3 regions of the uncultured Solobacterium sp. genome follow, and region 3 is predicted to be linked to each of the others. Evidence: a T-box and tRNA genes for the amino acid it is inferred to sense, from the RefSeq annotation. Region 3 holds a T-box; the other regions hold tRNA genes.

Region 1 (2,276 bases), on a different contig from region 3:
ACAAATGCTGCTGGTTCTGGTGTCATCATCAGTAAAGATGGTTATATCGTTACAAACAACCATGTAATTGATGGTGCCCAAAAGATTACAGTTAAGACTAGTGATGGAACAGAGTATGACGCAAAACTTGTTGGTACCGATGCAAAGAGCGATATTGCAGTATTAAAGGTTGACGCAAATGACTTAACACCTGCTACACTTGGTGATTCATCCAAGATTTCTGTAGGTGATACCGCAATCGCAATTGGTAACCCATTAGGTACACTTGGTGGAACCGTTACAGATGGTATCATCTCTGCAACATCTCGTGAACTTGTTGTTAACAACGAATCTATGAAGCTTATCCAAACAAATGCCACGATCAACTCTGGTAACTCAGGAGGTGGATTATTTGATGGTAACGGTAATTTGATTGGTATCGTACAGTCTAAAGACTCTGGTACATCTTCATCTGGCGCAACAATCGAAGGTATCGGCTTTGCAATCCCAGTAAATGACGCAATGGAGGTTGCGGAACAATTAATTAAGAACGGTAAAGTTACAGACCGTGCAACATTAGGTGTTTACTTACAGACTCTTACTACCCAACAAGGCAACTACACTCCTGGTGTATATGTCACAAATGTTATCGACGGTAGTGGTGCACAAGCTGCTGGCTTAAAGGCTTATGATAAGATTGTAGGTGCAGATGGCAAGGAAGTTTCTAGCTATCCAGATTTATCCGCAATTCTAAAGACAAAGAAACCTGGTGATACAATTGATTTAACAATTGATAGAGATGGTAACCAGATCCAAGTCACAGTTACTCTTACAGGCACACTAGAAACAACACAATCCCAAAATAACAACCAACAAACTCTCCCTAACCAAGGCGAGCAAAACAACAATAAATAACAAATATAAATACAGAGTATCCCCTACTCTGTATTTATTCTATTTCAATAGTTGACCAATTATTGACCACTGCATAATAAAACCCGCTATTTATGCGGGTTTTTTAACTATGGCGCAGGAACAGGGATTTGAACCCTGGCACCGTGTTACCGATCTACAAGCTTTCCAAGCCTGCCCCTTCAACCGCTTGGGTATTCCTGCAAAGTTTTCATAGGACATGAATTATAATACCAATTATTATTCAAAAAATAAAGTATTAATGTAGAAATAATTTAACTTTCCACGTAAAATAAACATACTGGAGGTTATACAAAATGAGCGATTTGACAAAGAAAGCATTAGGCGCTTCTCTAAAGAAGATTTTATTACAGAAGCCTCTCGAAAAGATTACGATTACTGACCTTACAAATGATTGCGGTGTTAACCGCCAAACATTTTATTATCACTTCCATGATATATATGATTTAATTGATTGGATTTATCTTGCGGAGGGCGAAGAGGCCATCGGAACTCAACGTAGTTATGATAGTTGGCAAGATGGACTTTTATCTGCCTTCAAGATTATTGAGAAAGAAAAACACTTTATCTTAAATACAATTCACTCTCGTTCACAATCCCACATCATGCGTATGCTAGAAGATGCGGCGGAGTACTTACTATTAAATGTAATTCGTGAACTTGCGAAAAATTATAAGGTTTCTAATGAAACAATTCATTTTATGGCATCCTTCTATCGATTTAGCTTTGCCGGTGTAATATTTGACTGGATTGAAAAAGGTATGCATGAAAATCCACAAAAGATTGTTGATCGAGTTGCGATTCTAATGCATGGCACATTCTCTTCTGCGCTAGAACGTTTCGAAAAAACAAAAATGTAAAAAAGACCTTATGGTCTTTTTTTAAAGTATTGATAATAGATATCTAATGCGGTTGCAGGTTCTAAGCCTGCTCCTTTTTTAGATACAACCGCTCCCGCTATATCATTTGCGAACCCCAGAATATCCTTCATATCCGCATGCATGCATAATCCTGCAATCACAGCACCTACATGCGAATCTCCTGCACCAATTGTATCTGCTACAGTTACTTTCTTTGATGGCACATGCACAAAATTTGAGCCATCATAACTCGTAGACCCATTTTCACCCAACGTAACAATCACAATATTCCCTGTTCGTGTATGCAGTTCCTGTAATCCTTCGTTGATATCGTTCTTTCCACTCAAACCGAACAATTCTATTTCATTGACATGCAAGACTGGTTTGAGTGCATAGATGCGTTCCATGATTTCTTTAGAGATATGTGCATATCTTGGACCTGGCGCAAATACGACCTGTCCATCACATGCCGCTAGGCAATCTACAATACGTGAACCATCCTTG
Region 2 (2,276 bases), on a different contig from region 3:
AATATGGAATATGGAAAGATGAAGCGCTATCCAGGTAACTATTCTAACTATGTCATTCAACGTGAAAATGATATTGAACGTCAACAATCTGCATATGCAAGACAACAGAAAGATATTCAGCGTTTAGAGGCGTTAATTGAAAAGTTCCGTTATAAAAAGAATAAAGCTGCTTTTGCACAGTCCAAGATTAAATATTTAGAGCGTATGGACCGTATTGAAGTGGATCAAACAGATGATAAAACATTTCATGCTAAATTTACTCCACGCGTAAAAGGTGGCGAAAAAGTATTGGAAGTTGAAAATCTTGCGATTGGATATGACCATGTTCTTACGACGATTTCGATGAAGATGCGCCGTGGCGATCGAATTGCGATTATTGGTCCAAATGGTACAGGAAAATCAACGTTTGTAAAGACACTCATGCACATCGTTCCTGCACTATCAGGTAGTTTCTTGTTTGGTCATCAAATTGAACAAGGATACTTTGATCAGCAGCTTGCACAGTTCTCTTCTGGTAAAACAGTACTAGAAGAAGTTTGGGATGAGTATCCAGATTTGGATAGAACAACTGTTCGTAGTGTATTAGGTCAGTTTTTATTCTCGGCAGATGATGTATTTAAAACCGTTGATGTTTTATCAGGTGGTGAGAAAGTACGCCTATCTTTTGTAAAACTATTATTACAGCATGCCAATATGTTAATACTGGATGAACCAACAAATCACTTAGATATTCCAGGCAAGGAAGCACTCGAATTATCCCTAAAGGGATTTACTGGTTCGATATTATTTGTTTCGCATGACCGTTACTTTATTCAACAGATGGCAACAGGTTTATTAATTCTAAGTAATGATGGCTGTAAGTTTGTAAATCAAACTTATGATGAATATATGAATCAAGAACCTGTACAAATAAGCGAAGCGAAACAAACAAGTAGTGAACCAAATCCTAAAAAAGAGGTGAAGAGGGCACTATCACCAGAAGCACGTCGTCGTGAGATTGCGAAACTTGAACGGTTGATTACAGAAAAAGAAGCGGAGTTAGAAGAGATGCGTGAACTTCGCTTTGAACCAGAATATTATCAAGATTATCAAAAGATGAATGATTTAGATCAAGATATAGATGATATACATAATGAATTAGCACATCTAGAAGAAAGATGGGCATCATTGTTAGAGGAAGTCGCATAATAAAAAGCCTAGTCACTTCAAAATGACAGGCTTTTATTATGGCGGAGAAGAAGGGATTTGAACCCCCGCACGCTTTCACGTCTAGCGGTTTTCGAAACCGCCCCCTTCAGCCTCTTGGGTACTTCTCCAGCGCTGAACAATTATATCATAGAAATAGGATGTAGGTTTAAGGAAGTGAAAGACAAGCAAAGAATTTAGAAAATACACTTTATGAAAATATTTTCATAAAAGAAAAAATACTAGGAAATATTTTCAAAATCATTTACAAACTATTGACATCATTTTAGGATTTGCGTAATATTACTGGTATATTAAGAGAGGGAGTTCTCTTAAATTAGGAGGAAGAGGAATTTATGAAAAAAGCACTATTGGGTTCTCTTGCCGCTGTTTTAGCTCTTGCAGGTTGCAATGGCAAAGGTGGACAGACAACTGCATCACAATCTGAAGACTTTAGATCCGTCTATTCTTTGGATATGCAGAGCTTAGACTACACAGTTTCCAACAAGGCGGTTGATAACGAAAATACAGCAAACTTTGTTGACGGCTTATTAGAAAATGATAAGTACGGTAACTATGTACCTGCTCTTGCTGAGTCTTATGAATCTAACGATGATAAGACAGAATGGACATTTAAGATTCGTAAGGGTGTTAAATGGGTAACAAATGAAGGCGAAGAATATGCTGAATTAAAGGCACAGGACTTCGTTACTGGTCTTCAACACTCAGCAGACTTCAAGTCTGGTACAAAATACTTAGTAGAAGGTCTTATTAAGAACTTCTCTGAATATGAAGCTGGTGAAGTACCATTTGATCAGGTTGGTGTAGAAGCTGTTGATGATTATACATTGAAGTATACTCTTGAAAAACCAGCATCTTATTTCTACTCTCTAACAACTTATGGTATTTTATTCCCAATCAATGAAGACTTCTTAAATTCTAAGGGTTCCGGATGTAAGTTAGGTTCCCCTGATTTAAATGCATGTGATTTCGGTATTGTTGATCCATCATCTATTCTTTACAATGGTGGTTACATCTTAACAAACAACACAGCTAAGTCTATCGTTGAATTCACAAAGAATCAGAACTAC
Region 3 (2,276 bases):
GGTGTGAAGGTAATTAATGTGAAGGATGATATTGTCTCATCAGTAGCGATACTTGAACCAGAGGAAGATTCAGAAGTAGTAGATATCTCTCATAACGAAGTATTAGATGAAGGTGTCTTTGAAGATACATCAGATGATGAAGATATCATTGATAACGATGATGAAGAAGTAACAGATTCTGATTCAAAAGAATAAAAAATAGGATAGAGTGAATTTATCACTCTGTCCTTTTCTTTTTGAGTATAAAAAAACTTCCGTAGCAAAATGCAGAAGTTTTAATGTAAGATTACTTTTTCTTCGTAGTCTTCTTAGCTGGTTTAGCAGCTTTCTTTGTTACTGGTGCCTTTGTTGTTTTCTTTGTAGTTACTGGTTTTGCGACTGTCTTCTTAGTAACTTTCTTTGCAGCAGGCTTAGCAACTGTCTTCTTAGCTACTGGTTTTGCGACTTTCTTAGCCGGAGTAGTTTTTTTGGCAAGTTTCTTTTCAGTCTTTACTGTTGCCTTCTTAGTTGGTTTCTTTGAGGCAGTCTTTTTTCCATTCTTTTCCATATCTGCAATAATTAGATCACATAAGTAACCCTTTACAGATTCTTTAGCTTCAAGCCAAGCGATAACTGTTTTCTCAACTTTATTATTAAAGCGGACTGAGAATGAGCGGTAGTTGTTTCTGTTGTAGTTGTTGTTATACTCTAACTTCTGTTTGTACTGCGACTTTTTTGCCATACCTATTCTCCTTATTATTAAAACAACTGAGTTGTTTAATCATTTTAAATATATCACTGTTTTGCTACATTGACAAATTAATGTCAAAATGATTAAATTATTTTGTAAAAACGTCGATAGAGAATAGTAGTACAAAAGCATTTTCAGAAAGGTAACGGATGATGTGAGTTATCATTGTGATGTATGAATCCACTCTTGAGTGAAACTAATACTTTCCGGTTGTCCCGTTATCACTAATGAAGTGGTTAAATTGTTTCACGTGAAACAATTTAACAAAAAGGGTGGCACCGCGTTGACATCGTCCCTTTGATGGATGATGCTTTTTTATTTTTAGGAAGAGGTAAATTATGATAGATATTAATCTAATTAGAGAAAATCCAGATTTAGTAAAAGAAAACATCAAAAAGAAGTTCCAAGATGAAAAGTTAGTACTTGTTGATGAAGTACAAAGTTTGGATGCAGAGTATCGTGCAGCGAAAACACGTGGAGATACTCTACGTGGAGAGAGAAATAAGATTTCCAAACAAATCGGTCTCTATATGAGAGATAAGAATATCGAAGCTGCAGAACAGGCAAAACAATCCGTAAAGGATATGGATGCGGAATTGGAAAGTTTAGAAGTTAAAGAAGCTAAACTAGCGGAAGAAATCAAAAATAGAATGATGGTAATCCCAAATATCATCGACCCTTCTGTTCCAATTGGAAAAGATGATTCTGAAAATGTAGAAATCAAAAAATATGGAGAACCAGTCGTTCCATCATTTGAAATTCCATATCACACAGATATCCTAGAAAAACTTGCAGGCATTGATATTGATAGTGCAGGAAGAACATCAGGTAATGGTTTCTATTATTTACAAGGAGATATTGCTAGATTGCATTCATCTATCTTATCTTACGCTAGAGACTTTATGATTAATCGTGGATTTACATATTTCATTCCTCCATTCATGATTCATAGTAGCGTTGTAACAGGTGTTATGAGCTTTGCGGAAATGCAGAATATGATGTATAAGATTGAAGGCGAAGATCTATATCTTATCGGTACATCGGAACATTCAATGATTGGTCGCTTTATGGGGCAAATCTTAAAAGAAGAGGATTTACCATATGCTTTAACTTCATATAGCCCATGTTTCCGTAAGGAGGTTGGTGCACATGGAATTGAAGAGAGAGGTCTCTATCGTGTACACCAATTTGAAAAACAAGAAATGGTTGTAGTATGTAAGCCAGAAGAATCTAAGGATTGGTATGATAAGCTATGGCAGAATAGTGTTGATTTCTTCCGCTCTTTAGATATTCCAGTGAGAACGTTGGAATGCTGCTCTGGTGATTTGGCAGATCTTAAGGTGAAGAGTTGTGATGTTGAAGCTTGGTCTCCACGTCAGAAGAAATACTTTGAAGTTGGAAGTTGCTCCAATTTAGGTGATGCACAGGCTAGAAGACTTGGAATTCGTATTAAGGGTGAAAAGGGTAACTACTTTGCACATACACTAAATAACACAGTAGTAGCTCCACCACGTATGTTAATTGCCTTTGTTGAAAATAACTTAAA

What was found. The T-box of region 3 lies ahead of serS (serine--tRNA ligase). A T-box ahead of a tRNA ligase gene usually reads a tRNA of that ligase, here a tRNA-Ser.
Region 1: it encodes a tRNA-Ser, which carries the amino acid that the T-box ahead of serS (serine--tRNA ligase) is inferred to sense. The anticodon was not compared.
Region 2: it encodes a tRNA-Ser, which carries the amino acid that the T-box ahead of serS (serine--tRNA ligase) is inferred to sense. The anticodon was not compared.

What each region holds. Positions count from the first base shown of each region.
Region 1 covers NZ_CAUQGG010000003.1:7,471-9,746, reverse strand. Annotated here, with positions in the region: gene RWM19_RS02335 (trypsin-like peptidase domain-containing protein) at 1-894, shown strand, start outside; tRNA gene RWM19_RS02330 (tRNA-Ser) at 1,005-1,095, opposite strand; gene RWM19_RS02325 (TetR-like C-terminal domain-containing protein) at 1,209-1,772, shown strand; gene RWM19_RS02320 (PfkB family carbohydrate kinase) at 1,781-2,276, opposite strand, start outside.
Region 2 covers NZ_CAUQGG010000012.1:37,502-39,777, reverse strand. Annotated here, with positions in the region: gene RWM19_RS07420 (ATP-binding cassette domain-containing protein) at 1-1,188, shown strand, start outside; tRNA gene RWM19_RS07415 (tRNA-Ser) at 1,228-1,316, opposite strand; gene RWM19_RS07410 (peptide ABC transporter substrate-binding protein) at 1,542-2,276, shown strand, end outside.
Region 3 covers NZ_CAUQGG010000002.1:81,493-83,768, forward strand. Annotated here, with positions in the region: gene gyrA (DNA gyrase subunit A) at 1-195, shown strand, start outside; gene RWM19_RS01765 (hypothetical protein) at 287-721, opposite strand; T-box leader at 826-1,030, shown strand; gene serS (serine--tRNA ligase) at 1,069-2,276, shown strand, end outside.